4 regions of the Desulforamulus aquiferis genome follow, and region 1 is predicted to be linked to each of the others. Evidence: riboswitches for the same ligand, from Rfam matches in the RefSeq annotation. Region 1 holds a riboswitch; each other region holds the start of a gene.

Region 1 (7,705 bases):
CTCTCACTCCTACATAAACGATTTAACTTTGTCGCCCAGCAGCAGCCAAACAGTTAGAAACCAGAGCATCGGCTGGAATATACCCTTCTCTATTTTTGAGCCTGTAGTAAAAGAAAACGGCCATGGTAATATCCTGGCCAATGATAGTTTTACATTAAGGGGCCACAGCCATTGAACTCCCTGGGGGTTGATTGTATCAACAAGTGGATGGCTTAAAGCTCCTGCAGTAAAAGCAAACAAAACTTCTTTTGGAAGACCTGGCCAAAAAAGATATAGCCCTGCCGATAATAACGCTATCGCCGCAAGGCTATGTAAAAAACCCCTATGTGAAGTTATAGCCCCAATTATAAAGCCCGATCCGGGAACTGTTCGACTTGCCTTTGAACCTCTTTTATCAAAGTCTGGTACTAGGGATGCTAACATTGAAGTACCTATAATCAGTGGCCATAGTTTTGGTGGGGCAGAAGTTAACTTTACCACCATAGCCCCGGCCAAGGCACCGGCGGCAATATGTGTGGGGTACAGCAAAATAACCACATCCTTAATAATAATTCCTAAGCTATGTAACTAGCTATTTCCCGTAATCGACCTGCCTGGTCCACCTGGTACCTTCTCCATACATTCTTTTCTTCAGGACCTTCTACTGTAAGGGTAACTCCTGGGGCGGCCAGCCCGCTCTTACGAGCAGCGTCTTTATGGGTCTCTGCTCTTATGGTGATAGATTTTCGAGCTTCAAAGCATTTTACTGTAAACGCATACATTTTCGCTTTCCCCCTACTCCTTTTGAGTCTGTTGCAGCACCGGTGTCTACGGTAGTAGCGGTGTAGTTGAGAGCGAAAATAACTTTTGGTATGTAATCTGACCATGATCTTAAACTCCTTTCTTTTCTGAGTAAGTAGCCGTAAATAAAAAAACAGCCCTTTTTAGGACTGTAATTTTTTACCCTTTCTTATTTCATTTAATTGAATGTAATTACGCTGAATAGGTATCCTGTATTTCACTCCAGCTTGCTGACACTTTCTTGAGCAACTTTTTTGACTCATTCTCTCTTTCCTTGGATTTTTCAAACAAGGACAAATCACAATATTGAAGAACGGTTTCTCTTATCAATTCTTCAATAATTTCCGGCTTAAGTGCATCCAATTCCCAACATTCATGCCCGAACTCTCGTATATATCCATGGCAACGGCTGTCGGTAAGTTTTGTAGGGTTAGGAGGGGGATTGTACTTCTCTATCTGATCGATATTTAGAGCTATTCGCATGAATTTAGGATAGACACCAAATGTGTTTAACCGATCCACTATATCTCTACTCATATCTTTACCGCTTGGATCATGGTCACCCAGGTGAATAATAACAATCCCCTTATCTTCTCCAAGCCTCTCCAACCTCTGTGCAGCTCCCCACATTTCTGATTGGCTTACATAACCCCTGCAAGAGAAAAATGGAACATCCAGCCTACCACATATCTGCCCCACGACTCCTACTAGCGCGTCTTTCTCAACCCAAACCTCAACGTAGTTATCCTGTTCTTCCCACTTGTTATAAGCAAATTGGTTTGCACAAGCTTCTATAATTTCAGCCGGTGAACTCCAATGGTTGTTTTTTCTTAAATTTCTTGTGCGGTCTATAATTGCATTCCAATCAATGAGGCCAGCCATTCTACCATCAGATATTAAGTTTCCAAGGTTTTTATAACTACGCTCGTTGTTCGGTATAACATCTCTTGCAACTAATTGGTAATACACTTGTCTTAAGGTCAGGTCATAACCCTTTGAATGGTATTCTTCGATAATTCGATTAACGCGATTAATTAAAACAATTCTATCTTGCCTAAAGTTTTTTTCCTGGTAACAAATCTTCATTTTCATGCCTCACTTTTAGTTCCAAGTACTGCTTAAGCACATCTAACAGAGTTTTAAATCACCTACTGTCCCAATCATTACTTCTTCCCTTATATGTCCATTAATAAAAAACTCCTGCCGTTACTGCTCGGCAAGAGCTTATAGTTGTCAATCTGTCAGGCTGGTTGTCAATCCGTTAATGGATTTAACGGGAACTTTTGGGAACTATTGCCTTGTCCTCATCAAATATAAAAGCCCGTGAAATCCAGTATTTTAAGGACTTCATGGGCTTATCAGTGGTGCGCCTGACAGGAATCGAACCTGTGCACCCGGCTCCGGAGGCCGGCGCTCTATCCCCTGAGCTACAGGCGCATAAAAACTTCGCTATTACATTATAGCAACAATTATGAATTTTGCAAGGGTTAATACGGAAGGATAGCAACTAAAGAATAATAACATATTTTTCACACTCACACAATAGGGGGTTGAGCCAGGCCGGCTTTAAAAGCCGGCCTGCTTAATAATATCCTTTAAAAGTTTGGCAGATCTCCTTAGGGCGTCCTCTTCCTCAACAGATAAGGGTAATACTACTGTTTCGGCACGTCCAAGACCGTTAACGATACAGGGTAAGCTTAAACAACAGTCCTCAATTCCGTAAGAGCCTTTTACTAATCCTGACACGGTTAGGATGGAGTTTTCATCCCTTAAGACGGCCTCACAAATACGCTTGATAGAAAGGGCAACGGCATAATAGGTGGCCCCTTTACGCTGAATTATTTCATAGGCTGCGGTTTTTACTTGCTCGGCAAGCTGTTCCCTATTCAGGGGAGCCAATCCCCTGAGCTGGAAAAAATCATCTAGGCTGACGCCCGCTATATTGGCAGAACTCCATAGGGCAACCTCTGAGTCACCATGTTCACCCACGATGTAGGTATGGACATTCCTTGGATCAACCTGACAGTGTTGTGCCAGTGCAGCTTTAAATCTGGAGGTATCCAGCACTGTTCCCGAGCCAAAGACCTGATTGGGTGGTAGCTCTGAGGTTTTTAAAGCAATATATGTAAGTACATCTACAGGATTTGTTACCATAATGAGAATGGATTTTTCACAGTACTTTACAAGTTGTGGCATTGCTTGCTTTAGTATAGTTACATTTTTCTCCATTAAATCCAGCCTGGTTTCTCCAGGTTTTTGGTTTGCCCCTGCAGTGAAGATTACTATCTGGGCTCCCTGGCAGTCTGCATAGGTTCCTTCATAAACGTTAATTGGTTTTGTAAAGGCAGCGGCATCTCCCAGGTCCATAGCTTCACCCTCAGCCTTTTCCCTGTTGATATCGATAAGAACCAATTCGCTGGCAATCCCACTGGCCATAATGGCAAAGGCTGTTGATGCTCCCACCTGACCCAAGCCAATTATGGCAATTTTGACCCCTCTCCTAAAAGCCACAATTAATCACTCCCCCCGCGAAATATTGCTAGTATCTCCTTGTTTTACTTATTGTATTAGGTCCACTTCCAAATTTTGTGGGTAGACGTATTAATTGAAAGATTGTACAATTGTTGTTAACTTATTGGTTAATAGGCCGAATCTCCAAAAACTGGAGTACGGGGGACTAAATATTTACGGGGTGAATCCGCAACCTTTTTCAGGGGGTGTCTACAGGTGCGGTAGGGGTGCCCTTCCAACCCGAACCCGACAACTAACCTCGAAGGCCAAGAGGAGGGTAACTGTACTTAATGAACATTTCTAAACGTATAAAACGTTTGGTTGTTGCCTTATGCTTTGTGGGTCTGATGACTCCTGCATTTGCAGCCTATGGTTATGATTATACGGTTCAAACAGGTGATTCGCTCTATATCATTAGTCAAAAGACCGGTGTAGGTATTGATGCCATAAAAAGCAGCAATAAACTGACCGGAGATTTACTTCAACCCGGACAAGTTTTAAATATTCCTGATAGCCAGGCTAAGCAAGCCACCCCACAACAAACTGCTTCCACCTATACTGTTAAAGCTGGAGATAGTTTATTTACAATTGCTCAGAACCAGGGTATTAGGCTTGAAGCCTTGATTGTTGCCAATAGTATTAGTGGAACTTTGATTTATCCAGGTCAGCAACTAAACGTTCCTGTGGCTGCCTCCCGCAGTGCAGGTGCAGTAGTTGAAGTCAGTCGAAGTGCAAAAAGGCCTGTTATACCCTTCACTGATGAGGACTTCGATCTTTTATCCAGATTGGTTAACGCAGAGGCCGGCGGTGAACCATTAGATGCACAAGTTGGTGTTGCAGCGGTGGTTATAAACAGAGTGAGAAGCGGTATTTTCCCTAATTCAATCAGGGAAGTAATTTATTCACCAAATCAGTTTAGCCCCGTAAGAAACGGTTGGATTAATCGCCCTGCTACTGAGAAATCTAAAGAAGCTACCCTGGACGCCCTGTATGGAAGTGATCCTACTAATGGTGCTTTGTATTTCTTTGATACCTCTACAAGAAATACTTTCCTGCGCTCACTGCCTGTGGCAGCTACCTATGGACAAATGATTTACGCTAATGCTAAGTAACAAAGGCGCCGAATAATCGGCGCTTTTATTATTTTATAAGCCTTATATCACATATCACTGCCAGGTGATCTGAAGCCTGGGATTCCACTGTAAATGCCGACATTACCTCCCATTCATGGGATACAAAAATAAAATCCAATTGTTCCTCAGGCTTTTGGGCCGGAAAAGTCTTTAAAGCCCTTGCTATTCCTGTGGCATCTTGGAGGAACGAGGTTATTAGTTCATACTCAGGTGAATTTCTATCAGAGTTGAAGTCGCCCACCAAAATTGAGGGGTATCTTTTTTTAAAAATAATATCAAGGACTTCCTGGGCCTGCTTTTTCCTTTCCATTTTGCTGAGTCCTAAATGGGTGCAATAAAAGGCAATTGGCGGTACACCTCTTATATTGATTATTGCCTCTATCAGTCCCCTCTGTTCACCGGTGCTGGTCAACAGGTGGTTTTCCCATTTCACTATAGGCCAACGACTTAGCACTGCATTACCGTACTTTGCAGGGCTCCATTTTAGTGTAGATCCGTAGACCCATTGCCTTTGTAATAGCTTACCCAATCGTCTGGCCTGATGTCTAAAACAACTTCTAGGAAGATATTTGTCCACTTCCTGAAGCCCCATTAGTTGCGCTCCTGAGCAGGCAAGTACCGCTGCTACCCTGTTAAGGTTAATCCTATTGTCTGTACCCTGGGCATGATGAATATTATAGCTTGCAACCCTAACTGTTTCCACATATTCACCCCCGGTCAGATAAGAAATGTATCTCGACCGGCTTTTCTGGTTGAGTTTAATAAATCAGCTAAATGGGTCATCAATCCTCGTATATTAAGATCCGGTGGTATATTTGCAGCTTTATTTGCCAAACTAACCAGTCCTTTATCGATCCCTTTGAGCAAAAATCCTTCCCGGGCTGCCACTGGACTTATCAAAGAATTGTTATCTTCTATAAGCCCCCTGTCAGGCAATAATAGCAGGTTACGATAGTATATCAAGTTACCTAGCTGTTCCCAGGTGTTTTGCTTAAAGCCAATAATTGTAATGTTTCCATCATCCCAAAGTATTTCAAAGGTTATCAGGCAAATACCCAGACTCTTAATAATTACCAGGTTCCAGTCTAACCTATAACCAACCTCTCCGCCCATGGCCTGCCTTTCTGCATAACCAGCCATTTCATTTTTTATAGCTGGAACTACTAAAAAACAGGTATCGCCCAAAGTACCTATAATATCTGGATATACAATTAATCCGCCCATAGCTTTCCCTCACTAACCCAAAAAAGGGCCTTCCTATTTAGCTGGGTTAAAATATGCTATGCGCTGCTTATAAATGCTGTTACTATTTATGACTTCGGTTAAACTCCTGGGCCCAGATGTTATATTCCTCAAGTAAGGTCAGAACCTTAGCATAGGTGCTGCCCTCAGTGTCTAGGATACGGGTCGCAAAGCCAATGCCTGAAATAAAACCCGCACTCATTCCCCTCTGAAAATCAGTCCCATGATGATGTTGTTGTTCATCCCTGGGATTTTTTGAAGCAACATCCTTCAGCTCAGCAATCTTACGGCTGAGTACCTCTAGGATATATGCCTCTCTATCTTCAGAAATTGACTGGTTTAAACTGTCTTTGTCTGCCATAGTAGCCCTCCCATCTTTTGTCACTATTTACCATTATAACAGCCAACCAGACATTTTACACCCCTTCCAGATTAGCCTACAGCAACCTATAATAATTTCAGGAGGTGGAAAATTATGGCTGACAAATGGGATGTCATGGAGGAAATATTTGAACTAAGTGATAATCGGGCTGTTAACTTGTTCCTTCAACCTGTAGAAGGTCAGGTTAAAATCCGGGGACGATTTGTTAGGGATGAAGGTGGTAAACTTCGTCCTGTCCTTGTAAAAACAAGTTATTTTCCCAGTAGAAATAATGAGCAATCACCCGACTCTCCATGGCGCATTGTTGCTTCGCAACCAGCCACCTCTTCGGATAAAAGTTCTAATAATAATAAAAGCATAAATAAATGGTACAGTAGCATTTGGCAACGTCTAAATGACTTTGTAAGGTTCTAGCTATAAAAGCAAAAAACCTCCCGTAAACCGGGGGGTTATATAAGCATCCTTTTTAGGGTAGAACTTAAACACTTTTTGAGCTTCTCAGGGCTGCATACATTTTATAACAGCACCCCATTCTAATTTTTTCACCATCACCTATGCGTTTCAGTTGTACCTTGCCGTTTACGATCTTAATTGTTCCAATAAGTTTAGCCATTTAAAACACCTCCTGTTTCATTAGCTTGAGAAAATTATAACAAGCAATGCCATTAGCTTCAATAGCTTGAAACTTATTCCAAATTGTAAAATAACTCACATAATTCTAAATCAGAATCATTAAAATTTTTTGTAATACTCCTTGTCCTTTGGCCATAAACATTAGCAATTGGACAAGGAGGTATTAATATGAGAATAGATAAAGAGATCTTCTCTTGCCTTATTAAGGGCTTTTCTTGGAAAAGGCTACGGAGAGCTATCCTAAAGGATAAGCAGGACCCGAAAAGGGAGTATAGCTTAGAGGTGCAAATTGTCCAGGCAAAAACCTCGTGGGAAATAGCAATCCAACAACTCCAATGGGCTGATAAAGATATGTTGGACGCGGCAATCCTGTATACCAACGCTTGTGAAAAACGTTATATGTCTTTGCTGCGCCAGGCCAAGGAACAGGGTTATTCTGCCTGGGGGCAGTTAGATGTCCAAAGCTTTACCCCTAACAATGCAGGCATGGCCGGCTAAGAATGGCTCTAGCGTAAAAAAGGGCAAAGAGCAAGCTTTTCCTTGCCCTTTGCCCCTAAATATGAATTGCTCTTCCATGAACTGCCTCTGCTGCCTCTAAAAGTGCCTCTGCTAAAGTCGGGTGAGCATGGATAACTTGAGTTACCTGTTCCACAGTAGCCCCCATTTTAATGGCCAATGCTGCCTCAGAGATTAAATCTGTGGCATGGGGTCCGACTATATGTACACCAAGCACCTTATCTGTCTCAGGGTCGGCTAAGCATTTAACAAATCCTTCGGTCTCACCCATGGCTGCAGCTTTTCCAGAAGCCATAAAGGGAAATTTTCCTACTTTAGCCTTAAGGCCTAGCTCTTCACACTGCTGAATCGTAAGGCCAACCCCCGCCACCTCAGGTATGGTAAATATACAACTGGGTATTACTCGGTAATCCATTTTTCGAGGCTGACCCATAATGTTCTCAACGGCAGCTAAACCCTGGGCTGAAGCCACATGGGCTAACTGGACCTTGCCCGTTATATCACCGAT
Region 2 (7,705 bases), on a different contig from region 1:
CTGGAGTTAAATGCCTTCTTGCCGCTGGTAGCGGCCAATCTTCTGCCGGCCATGGAAAGCCTGAGTAAGGCCATGCTCCTACTGGCAGAACGCTGTATCAAAGGTATTGAGGCAGTTCCAGATAAATGTCTTGAGCACCTTCACAATAGTGTAGGAATTATCACGGTGATTTCACCCCATGTGGGGTATGATATAGCCTCGGAACTTGCCAAAAAGGCTTTAAGGACGGGAAAGCCGGTCAGGGAAGTGATACTGGAGGCGGGACTATTTACTGGGGAAGAACTGGACCAACTATTAAGACCGGAAGAAGTGACAAGGCCGGGTATAGCAGGAACTAGAAAGAAAAAACAACCTAGCTAGGGAGGCGATAACATGGACACCACCCCAAGGGGAAACAGACTTCATATAGCCATATTTGGACGAAGAAATGCAGGAAAATCCAGCTTGATAAATGCCTTAACTAACCAGGATATTGCTGTAGTATCCAATGTTCCCGGAACCACCACTGATCCTGTATATAAGGCCATGGAAATACTTCCCGTAGGCCCGGTGGTAATTATTGATACAGCCGGTATAGATGATACAGGTGATTTGGGTCAGTTGAGGGTTCAGCGCTCCATGGAGGTTCTAAATAAGGCTGATATGGTGCTGCTGGTCATGGACTCCGGTGCAGGCCTAACTGAATTTGAACAGGATATCACCAACCGCTGCAGGGATAAAAAATTGCCGGTGGTAGTGGTCATAAATAAAATAGATGCCACTCCCATAACCCCAGAGGAACTAGCAGAATACAAGGAAAAGCTAGGTTCAGAGCCGGTAGCGGTGAGTGCCCTTACCAAAGCAGGTATTGGTGAACTGAAAATTGCCCTGGTTAAAGCTGCTCCTCCCAGTTGGGATGAACAGAGTATTGTCGGTGATTTACTAAACCCCGGGGATTTGGCAGTCCTTGTTGTGCCCATTGACCTGGCTGCTCCTAAGGGAAGGTTAATATTACCCCAGGTACAGACCATCAGGGATATTCTGGACCATGATGCCATGGCCTATGTAGTTAAGGAGAGGGAACTTAAGGAATGTATTTCTACCCTAAATAAAAAGCCTAAAATCGTTATAACTGATTCCCAGGCCTTTTTAAAAGCCGATGCAGATACTCCGCCGGATGTATTATTGACCTCCTTTTCTATCCTGTTTGCCCGCTATAAAGGGGACTTGGAAACCTTGGTGGCCGGGGCTAAGGCCATTGAAACACTAAAGCCCGGTGATAAAGTGCTGATAGCCGAGGCCTGTACCCATCACCGGATGGAAGATGATATTGGAACGGTGAAAATCCCCCGCTGGCTCAGGCAAATAGTGGGTGGAGAGCTGGAGTTTCATTGGAGTAACGGACATCGCTTTCCCCAGGAGCTTTCAGAGTATAAGCTGGTGGTTCACTGTGGTTCTTGCATGATTAACAGAAGGGAAATGCTGTCCCGCATCATGCAGGTGCAGCAGGCAGGAGTCCCTATAGTAAACTACGGGGTTTGTATCGCTTACGTTCAAGGTATTCTCAGGAGAGCCCTCTCTCCCTTCCCGATGATTCAAGGTATTTTAGATGATGAAGAATAATATTGGAAGGGGTTGATACCCTTGAGAGAAGAGTTTGCCAAAGCATTGGAGAAAGGAGCCTCGGGGGGGGGATTGGACAGAGAGGATATTATTACTCTGCTCCAGGCATTACCAGGAGAAGAGGAAGAGGGTTTATTCGGCCTGGCTGATAAGGTCAGACAAGAGAATTTTGGTGAAGAAGTTCATCTAAGGGGTATTATAGAGTTCTCAAACTACTGTAGAAATGACTGCTTTTACTGTGGATTGAGACGAAGCAACAGGGAGATTAGAAGGTACCGGATTCCCCTGGAGGAAATCCTGGCTGCAGCGGAATATGCAGCTGGTCTCGGCTACGGAACCATTGTACTGCAGGCCGGTGAGGACCCCCACTACTCAGGTGCAGAACTGGCCGAGATGGTGCGCAGGGTAAAAGAAGTAGGGAATTTCGCAGTTACTGTCTGTGTTGGAGAAAGAAGTCTTGAAGATTATCAACTAATTAAAGAGGCAGGGGCGGATCGCTATCTGCTTAAGCATGAAACGGCGGATAGTGGCCTCTTTAGCAAATTGAGACCTGGCACTACATTGGCAGAGAGGATTAAGAGGCTTAACTGGCTCAGGGAGCTAGGATTCCAGGTAGGCTCTGGAAACATGGTGGGCCTGCCGGGTCAAACGGTGGAAACCCTGGCCGATGATATCCTGCTTCTAAAGGAGCTGGATGTGGAGATGGCCGGCATAGGACCTTTTATTCCCCATGAGCAAACCCCAGTGGGAGACAGCTCTCCCGGGGATCTGGGTCTTACCTTAAGGGTGTTGGCAGTGGCAAGATTAGTACTACCTAAGACACATCTGCCAGCCACCACGGCAGCGGGAACCCTCCACCCAAAGGGGCGACAGATGGCCTTGGGCTGCGGTGCCAATGTAATTATGCCAAATTTGTCTCCCGCCAGTTACCGGGCCCTCTATCAAATTTACCCTGAGAAAGCCGGCAGTAAGGAAGATGCCGATGAATCCCACGGAAAGATTACTTCTCTAATAAAGGAAATAGGTCGCAGCGTCGGAAGTGGACGGGGAGACAGCCCTAAGGATAAATTTAGAGAATAACGGCGGATAGCCGGTGAAAGGCGGTTGATTTGAATGGCAATTAATAAGGCTGAGATTTATAACAACCAGTGGGAGCGGGCAGATTTTATTAATGATCAGGAAATCAATAGGATTTTGACTGAGGCTAAAGATATTTCTCCCGATAAAGTAAGAGAGGTAATTGAAAAGGCCAGGGAAGCAAAGGGTCTGACACCTGAAGAAGTTGCCATATTACTTCAAAATGAAGATAAGGAGCTACTGGACTTAATGTACCAGGTGGCCAGTGAAATAAAGCTAAAGATATATGGCAAGCGCCTGGTAATGTTTGCACCATTATATATTAGTGACCACTGTGTAAATAACTGTACCTATTGCGGCTACCGCCGAGATAATAAGTTTAAGCGTCGTAAACTGAGTCAAGAGGAAGTAGCCGAGGAAGTAAAGATTCTTGAGTCCCTGGGGCACAAGAGGCTGGCTGTTGAGGCCGGGGAGCACCCTGTGGAATGTACCATTGATTATGTGCTAGAGAGTCTAAAGACTATCTACAGCATCAAATTTGATAATGGCAGTATCCGTCGCTGCAATATAAATATTGCTGCCACAACAATTGAAGATTATAAGAAATTGAAGGATGCAGGCATTGGTACTTATATTTTATTTCAGGAAACCTATCACCGGGAAACCTATGAAAAAATGCATCCCAGCGGGCCTAAGGCTGACTATGACTGGCACACCACAGCCCACGACAGGGCTATGCTGGCAGGTATTGATGATGTAGGCTTTGGTGCTCTATTTGGCTTGTATGACTATAAATTTGAGGTTATGGGACTGATGATGCATGCCCTGCATCTTGAAGAACGTTTTGGGGTAGGGCCTCATACCATCTCAGTACCCCGCCTTCGACCAGCCAGTGGTGTGGATTATGATAACTTCCCATATCTGGTTAATGACGAACAGTTTATGAAACTGGTGGCAATTATTCGCCTGGCTGTACCCTATACCGGAATGATTATTTCTACCAGAGAACGTGCTGAATACAGAGATATGCTGTTAGATCGCGGGATTTCCCAGATATCCGCCGGTTCCTGTACTGGTGTAGGAGGATATAAAAAAGAGGCTGATAAAAAGAATTCCCTTAAACTTGAGACTGCTGGGTGTGATGAGGAAGATGCCCCTCAGTTCTATGTAGACGATCACAGAACACCGGATGAGGTGCTCCGTGGAGTTTGTCAGTCAGGCTGGCTGCCCAGCTATTGTACCGCCTGTTACCGCAAGGGCCGTACAGGAGATCGCTTTATGGCCCTGGCTAAAACAGGAGAAATACAAAACGTTTGTCAGCCTAATGCCATACTAACCTTCAAAGAGTACTTAATGGATTATGCTTCCCCTGAGACCAAGGAGGTTGGCGAAGAGACAATCCGTAAACACCTTGGCGAAATAAGTAATGAAAAAATTAGGGCCGTTACCGAGGAGAGACTAACGCAAATTGAAGCTGGTGTGAGGGATCTTTATTTCTAGAGCTTATAACGAGCCGCGGCTGCCATTAATTTTGGTACCGCGGCTTTAGCTATATATTTGATGATTATCTCCAAAACTGTATTTTTGTACTGACTTTGACTTATTTTTTACTTCTACACTTTTTTATTTCATCTGTCCCGGCTATAATAGGATATTATCAAAGCTTTTTCTGGAGGGTACCTTTTTGCCGAACAGTGAAGTACACTTAGCAAGATATATTACTATTGCAGCAGATATTGCAGATCGCATTGTGCGAGGGGAATACCAGGAAGGACAAAAGATATTTGGCCGATCTACTTTAGCGGGTAAATATAATGTTTCGCCGGAGACAATACGCCGGGCCTTAACCCTTTTACAGGAAGTAGGGATAGTCCAGGTGGCTCCGGGAATTGGCGTTGTGGTTCAATCTGTGCCGGCTGCACAAAAGTATATGCAGGATTTTGATCAGCGCAGGGTATTGGCAGGTATCCATGAGAGACTCCATGAATTAGTTAGGGAAAGGGATAAAATTAACGACGAAATATCTAAGCTAATGGAAGAACTCATGGAGCACACACTTCAGTTGGAGACCCGTCTTTACAAGATCGAGGAGTGGAAGGTGTTAGCTGAATCTCCCTTGGTGGGTCTTTCCTTGTCAGAATCTAGATTAAATGAAAGTAGAGTTTTAGCTATCCAACGAAAAGGTGAGGAAGAAATAGTCGATCCTGATCCCGACAGGGTGATTCAAGGTGGAGATATCTTAACTATTTATGGAACGGTTAATCCAGAATGTAAGGATGGCTTAGTAAGGGTCTAACAGATTGTTAACAAGGTGTGATAAACACCTTGTTCAGCCTGTTGAAAAGGATTCAACTGGGTTTTAATAATCCCGAACAGCGACATTCGAAGCAGTGGAAACAGCGCTTCGCGAAGCTGAGGATGCGAAAATGGGTGAGCGGACATGGATGTCCGCGAAAGCCTGAGGTAAACACGATGTTTACTCGAAGGCGGCCCATTTTCGCACGAAGCAAGGGATTAGCGCTGTCCACTGCGGAGAGAGGAGTCGTGAGGGATTATTAAAACCCGAATATAGGTAGTTTCTCGACAATCTGAACAAGGTGTGATAAACACCTTGTTTTTTTTTTGGACTTGTCATTGTTATCCAAAGATGCAGGTGATTACTTCAAATAAATATTAAAAGTTTCTTAAGAATACTTAAGTTGACCATGCATGACATTGTATACAGGCAACCTTTATGTTAAAATTAAGTTGTGGCAACTTGCTAGTAATATGATGTTGCCTGTAAAAATATGTTGCTTAATCCTGATAACAGGAGCGGAGGAACCGACCTTTTGGGGTGAATCCAGTACCAGGTACTGGTAGGGTTTTATCCTTTCGACCCGAACCCGTCAGCTAACTTCGTAAGCGATAAGAGAAAGGGAGGTATGTTTATGTCCGTAAATTTGAGACATGAAGAACTACAGCTGGAACAGGAGAAAAGAAGAGTAGCTTTAAGAAGAGCCAGGGAACTCAAAGCAAGAATTGATGGTTACTTAAAAGAGAAACAAAACATACCTAATGGGTTTGAGATTCAGGAAGAGTATTGCCAAGCCAAAGCAGCTATCTTGAACTATTTTCAAGCAGGCGAAGAGCAGTGGAAAGATTGGCATTGGCAAATGACAAATCGTATTAGGGATGTAAAAGTGCTAGGAAGCCTACTAAAGCTTACCTCAGAGGAACTTGAGGACATAGACAAGGTTGGCAGGCACTATCGCTGGGCAGTATCACCCTATTATCTAGCACTTGCCATAGCCGGTGGAGTAAAAGGTCCTGTATGGGTTCAGGCAATACCCAGTATTGAAGAAACAAAGGATAGGTATGGTGCCGAGGACCCTATGGGAGAAGAGTTTACCTCACCTGCCCCAGCTATCACCAGAAGATATCCCGACAGACTCATTATTAATGTAACTAACCAATGTGCCATGTATTGCCGCCATTGCCAACGTCGTAGAAATATTGGTGAGATAGATGTGCATAAGCCGCGGAAAGCACTGGAGTCAGCAATAAAGTACATTAAGGAAAACACTGAAATTAGAGATGTACTTATTACCGGGGGAGATGCACTGCTCCTATCGGATAAACAAATTGACTGGTTGCTGACCGAGCTGGATAACATTCCCCATGTTGAGATTAAACGTATTGGCACTAGAACTCCTGTTACCATGCCCCAGAGAATAACGCCAGAATTATGTGCAGTTCTAGAAAAACATCCGCCCATTTATATTAACTCTCAGTTTAACAGCCCCTTAGAAGTTACGCCGGAGGCAAAGGAAGCCTGCGATAGACTCATTAAAGCTGGAGTTGTACTTGGCAACCAAGCAGTTTTATTAAAGAACGTAAACAACAATGCCAATGTAATGAAGAAACTAAATCAAAGCCTATTAAAAATTCGTGTTCGGCCCTACTATATCTTCCATGCCAAAGCCGTTAAGGGCACAAGACATTTTATTACAGGTATAGATGAAGGAATTGAAATTATGGAACAGTTGAGGGGTCATACATCTGGACTGGCTGTTCCAACTTATATCATCAATGCACCCAATGGATATGGCAAAACACCCATATTACCCCAATATCTTGTGGAAAATAAGGGTGAGCAAATAACCTTGAGAACATGGGAAAAAAGAATTATACCTTATAACCTGGGAGGTAAGTCCCACTAATAAAAAATAATCCTGATAATTTATCAGGATTTTTTTTATGCTTGACAAGAACAAGTGTTTGGTATAAGATATCATCAACAAACAGGTGTTCGGAGTGATGTACATGAAAAGTGCTGAGCTAAGGTTTGATTTTCCGGTTGTCAATAATACAGTAACTAACCCAGAGCTGGAGATTGTTGATGAAGTTACCGACTGGTTAGAGAAAGAAGACTCAGAACTGGCCAATGCCTTTGGATTTGGTATCTGCTATATTGCCTTGTTTTTCTTCTCGGCACAGATATTAAGGTTTATTTTTATATAAATATTCCCGCCCAATACTTCTTGCATAAAAGTGTTTAGAAGAGATTAACTCTGGTTAATACCAGGGTTATTTTTTTTCTAAGGAACCATAATAAATGTTACCGAAGTAAAGCCAGGGAGGAAAAAAGTGTCAAAAGTATATGTGCTGGGAGCAGGAGCGGGGGCTTCCTATAGAGGTTCCTTTTTAGGAGAAACTAGCCCTGTAGCAAAAAACTTTTTTGAAAAAGCCATGAAGGTCTTGAACATCCATAAAATAAGAGATAGGCACTTCAGAGACGGAAATTTAAAATACGAACATATATTTAACTTTATTGAACTATTTTGGGGTGTTCCCAGGGAAAAGGTGAATCAAGCAACTTTGGACATGGAAGAGGTTCTAACCCTGTTAAGTATTGAGTTAGAGGAAGATATTCCTGGCAGGGAAAGGCTGTTGCAGGCATATGAGGAATACCTCTTATTGATGGCCCTCACCTTTGATAAAATACTTTACGGTGAGCCCTGTCCCCATCATCGCAGTATTGCCC
Region 3 (7,705 bases), on a different contig from region 1:
GTGTTTCCTGTAAACCTTGCATTTGCCCTATTATTTTGGACATATTTCCAAGCAAGCGTCTCACCCCCTATTTTGGAACATGTTTATATAGTTGCCAATATTAATTCCTGTTAATTTAGCTACCTCTTCCTGCACTTTGTTTCTAGTTTCCTGCTGACTAATTCTGAGACTTTCCACAACAAGATCTTCTAATTGGGTAATATCACCTTTGATCAAATCCGGGTTGATTTTAATTCCTTGAAGCTGCTGGGAACCATCCATTAGAACACTTACAGCTCCATCTCCCACTGATATTTCCACACTTATTCCTTTTAGGGATTCTTGCATGTTTTGCACCTGGGATAATATACCACCTAAGTTTCCAAACACCTTGTTCATAACCTCCTTATTGGAAGATGTAATTTAGCCCAGTCTAGGATCCCACTTAAGGATTCCCCTGGGACCCGGAAACTCTTTCCTTGGTATTTCCCTAACGGGTTTGCTTTTCTCTTCCGGCTGGGGAGCAACTTCCTCCTTTTTCGGAACCTCTTTATTCTTTGGTGGTTCCGGTTGACGCATATGTCCGGGACCCATCATATTAGCCAGCACTCCCACTAGGGCGGCGGGGTTAATTCCCCCTGCTCCCTGTCCCCCTCCCAGCATTCCGGCTAAGGCTGCCAGCAGGGCGGGGTCAATACCACCTTTTACCGGCTCCCCCTGTCCTTGACCCCTCTGGTGAGGGCCACCAATCATTCCAGCCAGTGCAGCTAAAAGCCCGGGGTCTATATAACCCATTCCTGGCACGGGATTTTGTGTTGCTGCAGGCGTTGGGTCAGGTACAGTACCCCCTAGCATGCCGGCTATTTGGCCAGCCAATTCTCCGGTTCCCCTGACCTTTTGGTCATCTGGAAGAATTTTGTTCATGCAGTTGACAATTCCTAACAGATTCATCAAGGCTAAAAGTATCATCGTATTATTTTGGTCTGCACCATTAATTGCCTGAAAATTTAACAGCTTTAGCAATGATTCGTGCAGGCCTTGGGACAATAATTCCCCCTGTTCCTGGTGCTTCGTTTCATCCCTTGAATTAAGCCTTTCTTCTTCCTTACTATTCTCCACCCCGGTCCCCCCTTTGGTAAAACGCTAACACTATAGTATATGTATGCAGCCAGTCATGGTGCTCCTTAATAAAGTTTATTAGCCTGGTATAAATAGGAAGTCGCCCGAAAACGGACGACTTCCCATAATACCTTTAAATAACTAGGCGCGCACCACCAATGTGGCATCATCAATTAAAACATAGCCTACATTTGCATCACTATTTGGAGTAAACGTAATCTGTACATACCCAGAGGCAGCCCCCTCAGGAGCAGGACTGGATAACAAGCATCTCTGTACCCAGTTTCCTGGAGTTAGCTCCTCATCCTGAATAAGAACTACTCCGGTAGAATTAATAATTCTACCTACATCATCAATAAATACCACCCTGGCCTCAACTGTATAATCAACCGTTGCTCCTAACAGGGGAATTACTTCCTGAATATAGAAGCAAAATTCATATCTTAGGCCGGGTCGGATAGCTCCCGGTGGAATTTGCTGTACCAGGGAAGCAACGTTAGCCGGATTAGCAAAGGGGGCAGTTGGATCCTGTGGATTAACCGGAGGTCCGCCTAATCCCACTGAGTAGGTTCCATTGGTTCTGCCGGGCTGACCAACAACGTAGTTGCTTCCCCCCCACACTGCCAGCACATTTCCTGCAAAGGCCTCAAAGCCAGTATTGGATAACACTTGTTGACCAATTAAATCATCGGGCGGAGAGCAAGTCTGAATAAATACCTGCTGATCCTCGGTTATCTTTAAGATAAAGGTAATATTGGCAATCTGCTGTACCCGGCTGGCCTTTAACATCTCAAAGCTTAGGTCAACATCCACATCACGGAAGTCGATATCAATATTTTGGGGAGCACCTACCACTAAAGGCGGCCTTAACTCTACACTTTTTCTAAATGGCACATCCTCGCCCACGTGGCGTACGTCATCATCCCTATCAACATAATAGACTTGTTTGTGCAGTGTTCCGGTTACATTAATTCTGCGTATCTCAGATGGGCTCACGCAATTTTTATCACCAAAATGAACTGTCGCCTTCTTGCTGGGGCAAGGTCCTGTTCCTACCCCTCCCACCATTGTCGGACTAAAGACTGGCTCAGCCTCCAGATCCCTCACTACCACATCGATATGGTCTACTTTTTTGGCTTGCTCAGGAAGACAAAGTACATTATCCACCATTACTGAGGAAGGTACATCGGCTATGACGATGGGTAGTTTAACCAGAACGCACTCACCTGTAAAGGCTACCGGAAATAAACCGTTAGGCATGTTTTTACCTCCTTTTAAAGTAATTTATATTTAACCCTTGGCTACGCAAGGAATTCTAATAACATCTCCTACATTCAAGGAATCAGGATCAGTAATTTGTGGATTAACAGCCAAGATGGCCTGAACAGTGGTCCCAAAGCGCTGGGCTAACCTGGCCAAAGTATCACCCCTGGCAATGGTATAATTAAAGGTGGTACCTGGCACACAAACTTCCGGCTCCACTGTTGGAGTAGGAGTTGGTTCAGGAGTGGGCTCAGGTAATATTACCTCGGTAACAACTTGTCGTCTAACAGTCTCAGTTACCCTGGCACAAACTTCTAAGACAGCCTCTAATACCAAATCGCAGCTATCCATCTTAGCATTAGTCCACTCTACATTTACAACAATCTCTACACTGTCGTCGGGACGGGCACCAGGAACATCAATAAATGTCTTAAAGGAAACTTTTCTATGGATCATATGAACTGCTTGATCTTTCTTTAATGCAACATATAGCACCTGGAACTCTACAGTTCCCCGGACCAGTACTTTGTCATTAATTACATTCTTATCCTTAATGGTGATATCACGGATAATTACTTCCTTAACCTTGTCAATATCTGGCTTCTCTGCAGGAGGTTCTTGGGCATCCCTGACAACTACCTGCTTGCAAGCTTCCCCTACAAGGCTTTCAACATCCAAGGTGGCAGTCTTAACAGTTTCGGCACCTATAACCTCTGTAATTACATTGACCTCGCGATCCTCAACCACCCGGGCCCTCACCTTGAGAACGATGGTAACAGATATATTGCAAGCATCTGTATCCGATACATCCGCATCACAAGTTTCGACCATAACGTCAACATAGACGTCCATATCCTGCTCTGCACCTGGGATTTCAATGAATGTATTAAATTTGAAGGTCTGGCTCAAGGTGTGAACTGTCTGGTCATCCTTGAGTGCCGTGTAAACGCATTCCATATCCACTTCGCCATCAATAATTACTTTGTTCCTAATTATTTTAGCGTTGGTTATTTCCACATCACACATGCACTTGTGAACCTTCTCAATATCGGGTTTATCCCTGGGTAGTTCAAATTCCTGGTCGATAAGTACCTGCTTTGTCCGGGAACCAACAACATGCTCCAAAGTCATAACTTCAGATTCACACTCAAAACCTTCTGGACATTCCACCAAGGCGTCAACTTCAACTTCCTCAGTTACCCTTACAGTAACCATTATTACCGCAGCAACATCCCAATCATCGGCACATTTGGGGTCTCTGGTCAGGCTCACATCCTCTACTACAATGTCAACTTCAACTTCCATGCCCGGTCTGGCACCTGGAACATCAACAAAGTCGGTAAAGTCTAGTTCCTCATGAAAGGTGTGAACAGACTGATCCTTCTTAAAGGCCTCGTACATAACTTCCAGCTTTAAAACGCCCTCAACAACTACCTTGTTGGGAATTATGTTTACTTTTTTAAGCCTTCCTACTGCATAGGTTGAAAGGACCCTGTCAACCTCTGGCTTAGCTTCTGGTACAGAGATAGTACCACGCACTATGGTCTGCTCAGTATTTTCAGCGACTACCTCTTGCACCCTGAGCTTCTCTGTTCTCAGCGGCATGGTTGTGGCTCTTTCATAGGTGCGTGATTTGCGGTACCGCGACTTAGACAGTTTCTTCATGGCCATTTATCGTAGCCTCCTTTCAGAATATCTCCTTAATATATATATTGGATTGGCTGGAGAAATGTGCTGAAAATGTGGTCAATCCTTAAGAAAAAGCAAAAAAACAGGAGGAAATATATCCTCCTGCTACCTTATTGTGGTAATTCTTTTCATTTTCCTATTGCTTGCTTGTCTATCCTTGTTATCTAGTCCTTTATATCTCGTTACCTACGGGCAAACATTTGTACCCAGATATAACCATAGCCATTGTAACTTTGGGTAATCCCTACACCCAGTTCATTAAAGTTGGCGTTTAGAATATTGGCCCTGTGTCCAGGGCTGTTCATCCAATCCTTCATCACCTGCTCAGCGGTCCTCTGTCCCATGGCGATATTTTCACCTGCAGCAGTATAGCTTATCCCATATTTTCTCATCATATCAAAGGGTGAGCCATAAGTAGGAGATGTATGGGAAAAGTATTTCTTCTGCAGCATGTCCTGGGCTTTTAGCTGTGCAACCTGGGTTAAATCCTGTTTAGCCACCACGGGCTTTAATCCTTGCTTTGCCCTTTCTACATTCACCAAATCTACCACCTGCTTCTGAAGATCCGTCATAAAAGACTCAGAGGGGGCTGGCTGGGGCGCTGGCTCTGGTGTTGGTGTTGGTGTTGGTGTTGGTGTTGGTGTTGGCTGTGGAGTTGGCTTAGGCGCTGGTTGAGGCGCCGGCTGTACCTGGACATTTTTCTTGGCAGCTAGAAGCTGTACGCATAGCAAACCATTTTTAGTATCAGTAATAACTAACCCTATGCTGTTATACTTGCTATTTAATAGGGACTGACTTGCATACTTTGCTAGTTGCTTATCAACAAGGGTTTTTACGTCTGCGCCGCTAACCATTGTTTGTCCAAGGGAGCTATAGCCACCGTTTACTGCAATCTGATATAGCATAGATTGCCCAGGAATTTGACCAGTTGACTGATAAGATTTTAAATTTTTAGCAGCTTGGGCAGATAAATTAGCATCATAAACTAATGCCGGAAGACCTGCTTTGGTTCTGGCCTGGTTAATTTGCTCTACCATTTTGAGTTCGTCTCCTGCAGCGGCCTGGGCAGGCTGAGGGGACATTAGAGGCAACAGAATTGCCAGCAGGAACAAGGTAGCCAAAAACATAGGTGCTTTTCTTAACCGATAATACATTCTTTTCTCTCCTTTTTGCCTCCGGAGTTAGCTGACGGGTTCGGGCAAGGATAACCCTACTTTTGAAAAAGATTCACCCCAGAATCGGTTCCTCCGTACCCAGTTGTCTAGGATTCGGCTTGTTATTAGCTATACCGGTAAATTCCGGTTAAATAGCCTGTCCTTACTATACACAAAAAATGGGTTATCTTACAAAACCCGTAATCCCTGTAAATATTTTATTATGTATGCTGAATAAGGTTATTGTCGAAATTTCTGGTTTTTTACTCACTATTAAACACCTATACCATACATTACCATGAAACAAAAACCCCGGGCTCAACGTCCCGGGGTTTAAGCATATTTTATAGGTCTATGTTTAATTTGTCCAGTACTGTTTTTATGTGGTTAAAAACTGTAACCTTATCTGAACCGGCAAAGAGAAGACCTACTGCTTTATTGCCCTCTGTGAGCACCAGGGAACCACTGTCTCCCCCCTGGGATTTCATATCTGTAATCACCTGGTCAGAAAAATGGGCTGAGTTTTCATCATCAAGTTTAACGTCCAGGGTGACTGCCACAGCCGTTACCTTCCCCCTGGTGATACCGGTCGTGCGGCCACTTTTAACCACCGGCATTCCCGGTTTTGCCTCAGCAATTCCGTTAACTGGCCCCAGTCCAAGGATCTCCTCGGTAATTAAATCCGGACTCATGGGGCGGGCAACGGCGCAATCCACAATATTAGCTGGGCCGCCCCGTTTAAAAAACTTTAAATCATAGCTGGGTCTGATGGCATGCACAAATACATTAGCCAACCTGGCTGCTCCGTTAGCTATGGGACAAGTGGCAGGGGCTTCCCCCTTTTGCATAGGTATATATCGAACCAGTGTTGCTATGCGGTTATCCTTAGTTCCCCCGTCATACTCTCCAGGTTGAAAAACTGGATCTCCTATTGCGGCTCTCCCATCATTTCCACTGGAAGCATTAGCCAGGATATGGTTGTTTGATAAAATTAGTTTTTCCCCATTATTCCTATCCCTTACAACTGCTCCAAAGGTCCCGGCACTAACCCGATAATGGCCAATACTGAGTCCCGGCTGAGCCGGCCTGCTTACTTTCTTTCTATCCACATCCAGCAGCCTTACCTCGCCAATTTCAATAACATCTGTTTCCAGTCCATTAATTTTAAATGGCACTTGCTGCTCCCTGGAAAGGTTTTCCATGGGCTCTTTCTTTTTGACAAAAACAATAATTGCCGGCTGCTCAGTACGGGTCATTCCCACCTGCTTGTGACCGACTCCCACTCCAACCACATTCCTCATGCTTAATAATTTCCACCTGGCACGGTCCAGGGTTTTGATAAACTTATCCATAAAGGAAATCCCTCCCTAAAAAATCCTAGACCATCTTATGCTGGACTTTTAGGAAGGGCTACCCTTTTAAAATTCTGTTTTCGGCACACCAAGACGGTGTTTACCCCTTGTTTCCACTCCTCCTATACCATCAAAACCAGTGATGGTACTGGAAATAATCTCCCTAATGGCAATGGGATCGTGGATTGAGGTATAGGCAATTTTCTCAACAACAAATACTGGGTCGAAGGCATGAATCAAAACCCTTTTAGGCGAACTAGCAAAATTGGCCCCGGAGCTTAATATTGCCTCATAGCAGGATTGGCAGGCCCCTGCAAATATCACCAGGTCATCCCTGCTCTTTTCGAAGGATCTAGCAATTTTTACTGACTCAATAAAATATTTAGTGTTATGATAATTTTCTATGTCTGTGAAGTCCTTGACTCCTTTTTTTAATCCATCATGCCCGGTAAGTACTAAAATATCGGGGTAGTGCTTTTCTAGTAACTCTTGAACTCTTTTAGGTTGTTCCTTTTCGCTTATTGCATAGCCATAGGCTGGTATGGAGAGATTGCGATAGGTGGTCATGCAGAGCTCCAAGTAATCCTTATCTCCATCTAGGTGAAGTACACTACCGGGCACATCAAAACCCTCGACATTATCACCCTTTTTATCTTCCTTTTTATCTGCCGAGCGCCCCATCATACAATTGCCGTCTGTACATCTTTTTAGCCTCAGTGCTCTTTCCTCAATTCTTCTCCTCATTACCCTATCCATAACTTCAGCATTTTTCCTTAAAGTATTGGTCCAGTAGCTTGCTATCTCTTTAGCATCAATTTTTTCCAGATCATCCACAAGGGCACTGGCATAAAGGCGAATATCAAGCCCCTTGAGATTAGCATACACCTTCCCGTCGTCTCCCCGGAAAACACTCAATACCTTAAAAAACAAATCTCTGCTATATGATTTTCGGGCGACTATATCTCCCTCTTTGATTACAGACAACTATATTCCCCCCTCCCCTAATTTACTTCATCCTATGAATAAGAAGGATTAGTTGTGATTGTTCGTTCAGGGAGGGTTGGATTTTATCAAACTGACTTGTATGCATCATGATTTTTTGATATGATTTTTTTAAAGTGTTCTGCGAAATGGGGGAATTAAAATGTC
Region 4 (7,705 bases), on a different contig from region 1:
ATAGCCAAGATGAGGCATATTTTATATTATGCCGGTTATGCGGGCAGGTAATGATCTTAGGATGATCCCGATGAATTGACATGGTTCGAGGAATGGATTAAAATTGAATTATTAAGAATATGTTAAGAAAACCTTTGTAAAAATTATTTAGGTAGCTATTGCTACATTTTTTTTAACCTTTATTTGTGAAAATATCCACAGTTACCAGCGGAAGGGTGTGAGCGAAGTGTCTTGGCAAACAGCTATTCTCAGTATGATTGGTGGTATGGGTTTATTACTTTACGGCATGTATGTTCTAAGTGAAGGTTTACAAAAAATTGCAGGAAAAAAACTTCGTGAAGCCCTATCTTCACTAACTAATAATAGATTAATTGGTATGGTACTAGGGGCCTTTGTAACAATATTATTCCAGAGCAGCACCGCTACAACCGTGGTATTGGTAAGCTTGACAAGTGCGTCAATTATTAGCCTGCGGCAAACCTTGGCCGTAATACTGGGTGCTGATATTGGCACCACTGTTACTGCTCAACTGATTGCATTAAAAGTTACTGAAATATCATTACCCGTTGTCGGCATTGGTGCGACAATTATCTTTTTTTCGAAAAGGCATAAGCACAAAAGGATCGGCCAAGTATTGATGGGTTTTGGCCTGCTGTTTTTGGGTCTAAAGATTATGTCCGATACCATGTATCCCTTAAGGGATGATCCTATGTTTGCCAAGGTTCTACTGCAGATGAGTGACAGCCCTCTTCTTGCTATGATTGTTGCTGCGGTATTCACCTTTTTGGTACACAGTAGTGCGGCAACCATTGGGATAATAATGTTGCTTTCCATGCAGCATATGATAACCCTTGAGCCTGCAATATTTATGCTGTTCGGAGCCAATGTAGGAACTGCTTTTACCGCCATATTATCAAGCCTTGGTTCATCTAGGGAATCCCAAAGGGTAGCTACCGCACACCTGCTTTTTAAGGCTGTGGGGGTAATACTTTTCTTACCCTTTGTGGGGCCACTGGCCGAATTAATGATGAAACTTACTTCTTCCCCGGGTTTTCAGGTGGCCAATGTTCACACACTATTTAATCTGGCAATTGCTGCCCTATTCGTTCCCTTTGTATCTCATTTTGCCAGGTTCCTAGAAATAATTGTTCCGGAAAAGAAAGAAGCCTCTGCGGATATTGCACCCAAGTATTTAGACGAAAGCTTGTTTTCTACACCTGAGGTAGCTATTGGCATGGCCTCCAAGGAAATAATGCATATATCTGATCACGTGACAGATATGACTAAGCAGGTATACCCATTGTTTAAGACCTACGATCCAGATCTAGCCGAACAAATACATCAAAAGGAAAATCATATTGATCTTCTCTCGACGGCCACAAATAAATATCTTACTCATTTGTTAAGGCAACCATTAACAAGGGATGAATTCAATAAGACCATGGGTTTAGTTCATATTGTTCGGGATTTTGAGTACATCGGAGATGTCATAGAAAAGAATATCCTTTATAAGGCAGAAAGTAAGTATGTCAACAATCTTGACTTTTCCACCGAGGGGCACACGGATATATATACCATGCACACAAAAATTGTAGAACTAACCCATATGGTAAACACCGCCTTGGCAACAAATAGCTGCGTTATGGCAGAGAGGGCAAAAACCCTGCAAGAAGATATTGTTGATCTGGAATTCAGGCTGAGAATGAGCCATATTGCCAGGATGCAAAAGGGAGCCCATGAAACTGAGAATACCAGCTTTATTCATATGGATGTTATCAATGCCTATCTTAGAATAAGCGAACATCTAAGAAATATTGCTTTGGCCTTAACAGATGAAGTATCCTGTACCTGGCATGATGAGGCATTAATACTAACACCTCCCTCCGAGGTATGGGAGGCAAATGGAAATCAACATAAGTCAACAAAGGTGGAGAGCTAGTATTAATAAATATGGACCGGTGGGTTTAATCCCCAGCGGTCCTTTATTTTCTAATTAAAGTCAAAAATTATGGAACAAGCAACCAATTATATGGTATTATTTGGTAAGGGGGTTGAGATGGTGAATGAATCTGGTAGAAAAAAATCGCCAACTGTACCTGCCTGTCATAATAGTACAGAAATAAAGCTAGGCGGGAAGAAGATTACCTATTCCCTAAGGGAGAGCAGCAGGGCTAAAAGGGTTAACCTTAAAGTAAGTACAGAGAAGGGATTAGAGGTTGTAGTACCGGCTAATTATCCACATTCTAGAATTGAACCCCTGCTAAAGAACAACGAAAATTGGATTATTCAAAAACTGGATTCCCTGACTAAGGTTTCAAAACGAAGGAAGAACCGCTTTGGTCAAGACGGGCAGATTTTACCCTTCCTGGGCAGGAACTATCGTTTGGTAACCGTTTATCAGCAAGGTCCGCCTTTAGTAGAACTGGTGGGGGATAAAGTTGTTTTGATGCTGCCCCAGAAAGAATCGGGTAAGAAGACGGAGATTTTAGAGGCCTGGCTTAGGTACCAGGCCAAAGAAATAATAGCAAATAGGGTTGCTGAGTTTAAAAATAAACTGGGTGTTAATATCAATCAAATATTTATCAAGGATCAAAAAACCCGCTGGGGAAGCTGCTCAAGTCAAGGAAACCTAAATTTCAACTTTAGGATTATTATGGCACCTTTACCTGTACTTGATTATCTGGTGGTACATGAGTTAGCCCATTTAATAGAAATGAACCATTCAAAAAAATTCTGGTCGTTGGTTGAAAGCCTTTGTCCAGAATATAAAAGGCACCGTCAATGGTTGAAAGAACATGGTCAAGAGCTAATGATAAGGGAGTAATCGCCGCTGATTACTCCCTTATTAGTCTTTAAAGGTTTACTTCCGCTAGTAATTTATCATTTTTGTCAGCTAAGCTTAAGGTGATAGCCTTATATTTTCCTTGTTCCAGTCTATAGGTGGTTTTTAATAAAGCCAGGGTATCAACATGGGATATACCAATAACCCTCTGAATAGAAATTATTTCTTTCGAATTGTCCCCGTCAGGATCCACAATACTATATTCGGCAATTGGGTCTACCCAGGTTCCAATGCCCGATAGCATTTCCTCCATTCCCTGGTAGCTTTTCTTATCCAACTGAATGGTAGATTTTAAACCTGTCGCAGTATCCTCGAAACTGGCATAATAATCGCCCAGGTATTTTACAATATACCTTTCATCTTCTAGATCTACGGGGTTTATTATACCAAAAATTTCTTCCCAGCCTTCATCAGAAACTCTATAAACATTCAACCCCCTGGCACCGGCACTGCCACTTGACTGACGATATAATAGGACTTCATCTTTATTATCGCCGTCTAAATCCTGGAATTTGACCTCGGCAAATCCGTAAAGATTTTCCTCATGATCAAGCTTGACCATCTCAATTCCATCGACAACCAGTGACCAAGACAAGGGCATTCCGTCATCTGCCTGCTCGGCATATAGGATAATTTTATCCTTACTCTTGCTCCCGGGAAGCTGTCTTTCGATTGAGTTAAGGATTACCTTGTTACCTAATTCAGAATAAGTTTCTTGAAAGTTGGTATCTGTTTTTTGCAATAGGATTTCATTGTCCTGGGAGGCACATCCCGTAAACATAGTTATAGTGAACAAAGTAATCAATAGTATAAAGGTGGTCCTGCTCATGGCTGCTCTCCTTTTTAGAATGCTGTTAATGTGTTCTTTATACTAGACGGAGATTTTAGTAAAGTGTTTCACTAAACCTAGGGCTCATTTATTGGGAATTATAAACTTATTTTAGTTAATTGGTAAATAGTAGAGCCTAACTTAATAGCAAGGATTTATCAATTCAAAACACTTTTACAAAATAAATGCAGGAAGCCTGCAGTAGTTCTTTGTGCCCGTTCAAGGAGAATTTCAACGGTCTTTTCAATAGAAGTAATTTGAGCATTTTCCGAAACTGTGGGTAAATAGATTGACGAAAAAAATGCATTTTCCCTTACCCAATCACTTGCTGAATTAATAATTTTATAAATGCCGCAGGAATTAATTGCGAAGTCTTCATAGTGTTTGCGAGCCCAGTACTCAAAATATTGGTGTCCATTGAAAACAAGACCACTGGCATGATGGGGAACACAAAGGTCCTGCATAATATGGGTGGCTGCTCCCAGGTAAAAAATTGCCTGCTCACGATACCCCCTCCGCCACATCTCAACTGCTCGGTTGAAATAGGACTGACACTCTGTCGGTGCATCCGGGCCATTCCAAAGACCTGCACCTACATGGGGATTGTAATAGTGACTGATGTATTTAAAACCTGTATCACACCAGATGGCACCTTCGTTCAAGGAGTCAACGCCGGATTGTAACAACAAGGCCTCTTTTCGAAGACCATCTCTTTTCAAAATTCCTATGGCCTGTAGGTTGCAGAAACGGTGAGTGTTTCTTTTACGGGGAGGATTTATTACTGCTTTAATTGGCAGGGCTACATTTAACATTAGACGAGTACAGTTCCAGGTAGCCTGGGATAGAGTCATAGATATTCTCCTTAATTTAAAGCAGTGTTTTTCGAAGCAATTTTAATTGTTTCCAAATACATAAAGAATTATTAGAAATATTTACATCTTTATAGAACTTTAGGCAATAAGTGAAATAATTATCTAGTTTTTGCAGGAAAGTGGAAACTTTTGGCGAATTAAATTTATACGATATTAAGAAACGCCTAATTTCTTTTTGGGAAAACGGGGGAACCAATCTTTTGGGGGTGAACTACCTCGGTAGCGGGCTACTTTCGGTCCGAACCCGTCAGCTAACTCCGTAGGCGTAGAAAGCGGGGAAGTGTAGTTGACATTTAGCAAGCGCATCGGGACATGGGTGGTTTTAGTGTCTTTGCCATTAATACTACTGGCGAGTCCGGCAATGGCAGCCCAAGTAACAGTGGAAAAAGGAGATACCCTTTGGTCAATTGCAAATAAGAATGGTACCACAGTGGATGTACTTCAAAATTTAAATAATCTCAGTAGTACAAATCTGCAACCGGGCATGATTCTGGAGCTGCCTGAACAAGCAGCAAACCAGCAATCCTTTAGAACCCTTACTGAAGAGCAGAGACAAGAGCAAGAGCTGGCTTCCAGGGGAATAGTTGACAGAGCACAGGCAGTGTTGGAATATGCTAAAGAATATATTGGGGTAAGATATCGTTCCGGTGGGGATACACCGGCGGGGTTTGATTGTTCCGGTTATGTTAAGTATGTTTTTAAGAATTTTGGTATAGACCTAGTGCACACTGCAGCCGGACAATATAATTCAGGTACTATTATTAAAAAAGAAGAATTACAACCAGGTGATTTAGTATTTTTTAATACCGGTGGTAATGGGATAAACCATTCAGGTATTTATATCGGGGATAATAAATTTATTCATTCTTCTAGTTCCAGAGGAATTAGGATTGACTCAATGAATGACAACTATTGGGGACCTCGATATAGAGGCGCCAATAAAATACTTTAAGCAACAGTTAAACCTCAGGCTTCCTGAGGTTTAACTTATTCATTAAAACGATTAAAGGTGGATTATAGGGCTTATCCTCTGGATTTTTCTGAGATTGTCCAAAACCATATTTTGTAAGTTTGTGCCTTGCTTTTTAGTGTAGCTAAATTGGTTGGAAATATGGTAAACTCCATTAGTAATAAAAATTCAGGAGGATACTATGAAAAAATACACTATTTTGGTAGTCATGATGATCCTTTCTCTTATAGTAGTTGGGTGTGGAAACAGTAAAACTGATCAGGAGGCAGCACCTGTCCTAGTAGAACAAGAACCGTCTCCTGAAAGAGTTAAGGTTGTCCTGTATTTTGCTAATGAGCAGGCTGATGCCCTTGTACCTGTTGAAAGAGAAATTGACAAACCTAATGATATGGTGGTAGCACTCGTTAATGAGCTTGCTAAGCCTGATAAGCTGAACCCGGTGATACCGGAGGGAACAGAATTGATCTACTATCAAAAGGATGGAGATACCATTACCTTAAACTTTAATCAGGCTTTAGCTAATATGCAGGGTAGCACCGGGGAATTCATCGCTGTAAACGCTATTGTTAATACCATTACCCAATTGCCAGAATTTAATAAAGTGCAGTTACTGGTAGAGCGCAGCCCCTTAACAACAGGGCATGCTGTTTATGATAAGCCTTTGGTAAGGGACGAAAGTACCATTAATAAATAAATCACAGCCCTCTGGATGATTTTATCAGTCAGAGGGCTGGGCTATATTTATTTACTTGGATGAACGTTTTGCTAAAATGGTGGAGAGATAGTTTGGCTTAAGAGCCTCCTGGCTTGTTAAATTGTAATGAATTGACTCTTCAGGGTGGCCGCACTTGCTGATCATCACGGCATTATCAGCGAGGTTATTAGTCTGGAGACTTTTAATGATTCCTGGGAAATCCTTTGAAACCTTCATTAAGACCACTGTGTCTGAAATAGCAAGGGCACGGTCTAAATCCTTTCGTTCACAGGTAGCCGGTACAATGGAGATTATATCATTGGTATCTGCAAGGGGAAACCCAAGCCTGCTGGCGGCTGCACAAAAGGACGTGATACCTGGAATTGTTTCTATCTGGGCAGCCTTTTTAGAAAGTAACCTGTATATATAAATATAGGTGCTGTAAAGCATTGGGTCACCAAGGGTTAGGAAGGCTACTTTTTTGCCTAGGTTTAATTGGTTTAATATCTCATTCGAGCTGCTTTCCCAGGCTGTATTTAAGGTTTCCTCCTCGTAAACCATGGGGAAAACCAGTTCCAATATCTCTGCATCAGGTTTTAAATAAGGTGAGGCAATATCCAATGCCAGACTTGACCCCTTTTTTTGAGTTCTTGGCCCTATCACCACATCAATATTTTTTAAGATATTTACAGCTTTAACTGTAATCAGCTCGGGGTCACCGGGACCTACACCAATGCCATATAAAATTCCTTTCATTTCAGCCTCCGATTATAAAAAATACCAAAAATCACTTGTCTTTGGAAATAATACCATTTATCCTCAAAGGTGTCCACGATTTAAGACAGAAGGGAATGAGAATTTTGCTAAGCTATTGCACGGTTTCCAAAGAGGCTGTCGCTGAATTAATTATTAAAAAATCTCGATTTATTGCCACTGTTAAACCCGTTCCGAACGAGGAGGAGGCCATGGATTTTATCCGGGCCGTTGGTAAACTCCATAGGGAAGCTACCCATAATGTCTATGCCTATCGAATTTCAGAAGATCAGGAAAAGTGCAGTGATGATGGTGAACCCAGTGGAACAGCGGGAAGGCCAGTTTTAAACGTTATTAGGGGCGAAAACTTACTAAGGGTAGCTCTGGTAGTTACCCGCTACTATGGTGGAGTGTTATTAGGGGCAGGGGGATTAGTCAGGGCCTATTCCCAGACCAGCACCTTAGGAATCGCAGAGGCTGGTTTAGTCACCAGGCGTTTAGCCCAAGCTTTTACTGTACAGTTTGACTTAAATTTGTTTGGTAGGGTGAAGAAGGCAATTGAAAAATCGGGTGCTAACATAATTGAGGTTTTAGTAACGGATCGGGCATTAATTAGAGCTCAAATATTATTAGAAGAATTTGAGGTATTAGCTGCAAAACTGGTGGAGTTGTCCTCAGGACGTGCAAATATTAACAAATTGGATCAGGAGTATATTTAAGACAAATTACTACCCTAGAAAAGCCC

What was found. Region 1 has a riboswitch for cyclic di-AMP ahead of P6N53_RS00860 (cell wall hydrolase). Riboswitches for the same ligand answer to the same signal wherever they lie in the genome.
Region 2: it holds a riboswitch for cyclic di-AMP, as region 1 does, so the genes downstream of both, eam (glutamate 2,3-aminomutase) here and P6N53_RS00860 (cell wall hydrolase) in region 1, are expected to answer to the same signal.
Region 3: it holds a riboswitch for cyclic di-AMP, as region 1 does, so the genes downstream of both, P6N53_RS12625 (CAP domain-containing protein) here and P6N53_RS00860 (cell wall hydrolase) in region 1, are expected to answer to the same signal.
Region 4: it holds a riboswitch for cyclic di-AMP, as region 1 does, so the genes downstream of both, P6N53_RS03910 (C40 family peptidase) here and P6N53_RS00860 (cell wall hydrolase) in region 1, are expected to answer to the same signal.

Annotation. Positions count from the first base shown of each region.
Region 1 covers NZ_JARPTC010000001.1:165,232-172,936, reverse strand. Annotated here, with positions in the region: gene P6N53_RS00885 (metal-dependent hydrolase) at 10-528, opposite strand; gene P6N53_RS00880 (hypothetical protein) at 555-761, opposite strand; gene P6N53_RS00875 (hypothetical protein) at 973-1,866, opposite strand; tRNA gene P6N53_RS00870 (tRNA-Arg) at 2,143-2,217, opposite strand; gene P6N53_RS00865 (L-lactate dehydrogenase) at 2,347-3,291, opposite strand; cyclic di-AMP (ydaO/yuaA leader) riboswitch at 3,416-3,574, shown strand; gene P6N53_RS00860 (cell wall hydrolase) at 3,582-4,403, shown strand; gene P6N53_RS00855 (endonuclease/exonuclease/phosphatase family protein) at 4,432-5,127, opposite strand; gene P6N53_RS00850 (hypothetical protein) at 5,142-5,648, opposite strand; gene P6N53_RS00845 (hypothetical protein) at 5,731-6,027, opposite strand; gene P6N53_RS00840 (hypothetical protein) at 6,142-6,462, shown strand; gene P6N53_RS00835 (hypothetical protein) at 6,527-6,661, opposite strand; gene P6N53_RS00830 (DUF2508 domain-containing protein) at 6,850-7,179, shown strand; gene lpdA (dihydrolipoyl dehydrogenase) at 7,235-7,705, opposite strand, start outside.
Region 2 covers NZ_JARPTC010000002.1:171,953-179,657, forward strand. Annotated here, with positions in the region: gene P6N53_RS01965 (aspartate ammonia-lyase) at 1-360, shown strand, start outside; gene hydF ([FeFe] hydrogenase H-cluster maturation GTPase HydF) at 373-1,602, shown strand; gene hydE ([FeFe] hydrogenase H-cluster radical SAM maturase HydE) at 1,618-2,682, shown strand; gene hydG ([FeFe] hydrogenase H-cluster radical SAM maturase HydG) at 2,716-4,179, shown strand; gene P6N53_RS01985 (GntR family transcriptional regulator) at 4,364-4,975, shown strand; cyclic di-AMP (ydaO/yuaA leader) riboswitch at 5,463-5,602, shown strand; gene eam (glutamate 2,3-aminomutase) at 5,610-6,881, shown strand; gene P6N53_RS01995 (hypothetical protein) at 6,985-7,182, shown strand; gene P6N53_RS02000 (SIR2 family protein) at 7,309-7,705, shown strand, end outside.
Region 3 covers NZ_JARPTC010000019.1:55,510-63,214, forward strand. Annotated here, with positions in the region: gene P6N53_RS12600 (YbaB/EbfC family nucleoid-associated protein) at 1-55, opposite strand, end outside; gene P6N53_RS12605 (YbaB/EbfC family nucleoid-associated protein) at 61-378, opposite strand; gene P6N53_RS12610 (hypothetical protein) at 403-1,098, opposite strand; gene P6N53_RS12615 (SPOCS domain-containing protein) at 1,240-2,358, opposite strand; gene P6N53_RS18820 (DUF3794 and LysM peptidoglycan-binding domain-containing protein) at 2,389-4,032, opposite strand; gene P6N53_RS12625 (CAP domain-containing protein) at 4,233-5,204, opposite strand; cyclic di-AMP (ydaO/yuaA leader) riboswitch at 5,206-5,334, opposite strand; gene P6N53_RS12630 (chymotrypsin family serine protease) at 5,549-6,556, opposite strand; gene yabG (sporulation peptidase YabG) at 6,623-7,540, opposite strand; gene P6N53_RS12640 (C-GCAxxG-C-C family protein) at 7,701-7,705, shown strand, end outside.
Region 4 covers NZ_JARPTC010000004.1:136,688-144,392, reverse strand. Annotated here, with positions in the region: gene P6N53_RS03930 (Na/Pi cotransporter family protein) at 227-1,939, shown strand; gene P6N53_RS03925 (M48 family metallopeptidase) at 2,057-2,824, shown strand; gene P6N53_RS03920 (YybI family spore inner coat protein) at 2,853-3,671, opposite strand; gene P6N53_RS03915 (zinc dependent phospholipase C family protein) at 3,830-4,522, opposite strand; cyclic di-AMP (ydaO/yuaA leader) riboswitch at 4,695-4,825, shown strand; gene P6N53_RS03910 (C40 family peptidase) at 4,869-5,495, shown strand; gene P6N53_RS03905 (GerMN domain-containing protein) at 5,695-6,207, shown strand; gene cobI (precorrin-2 C(20)-methyltransferase) at 6,259-6,963, opposite strand; gene P6N53_RS03895 (IMPACT family protein) at 7,059-7,679, shown strand.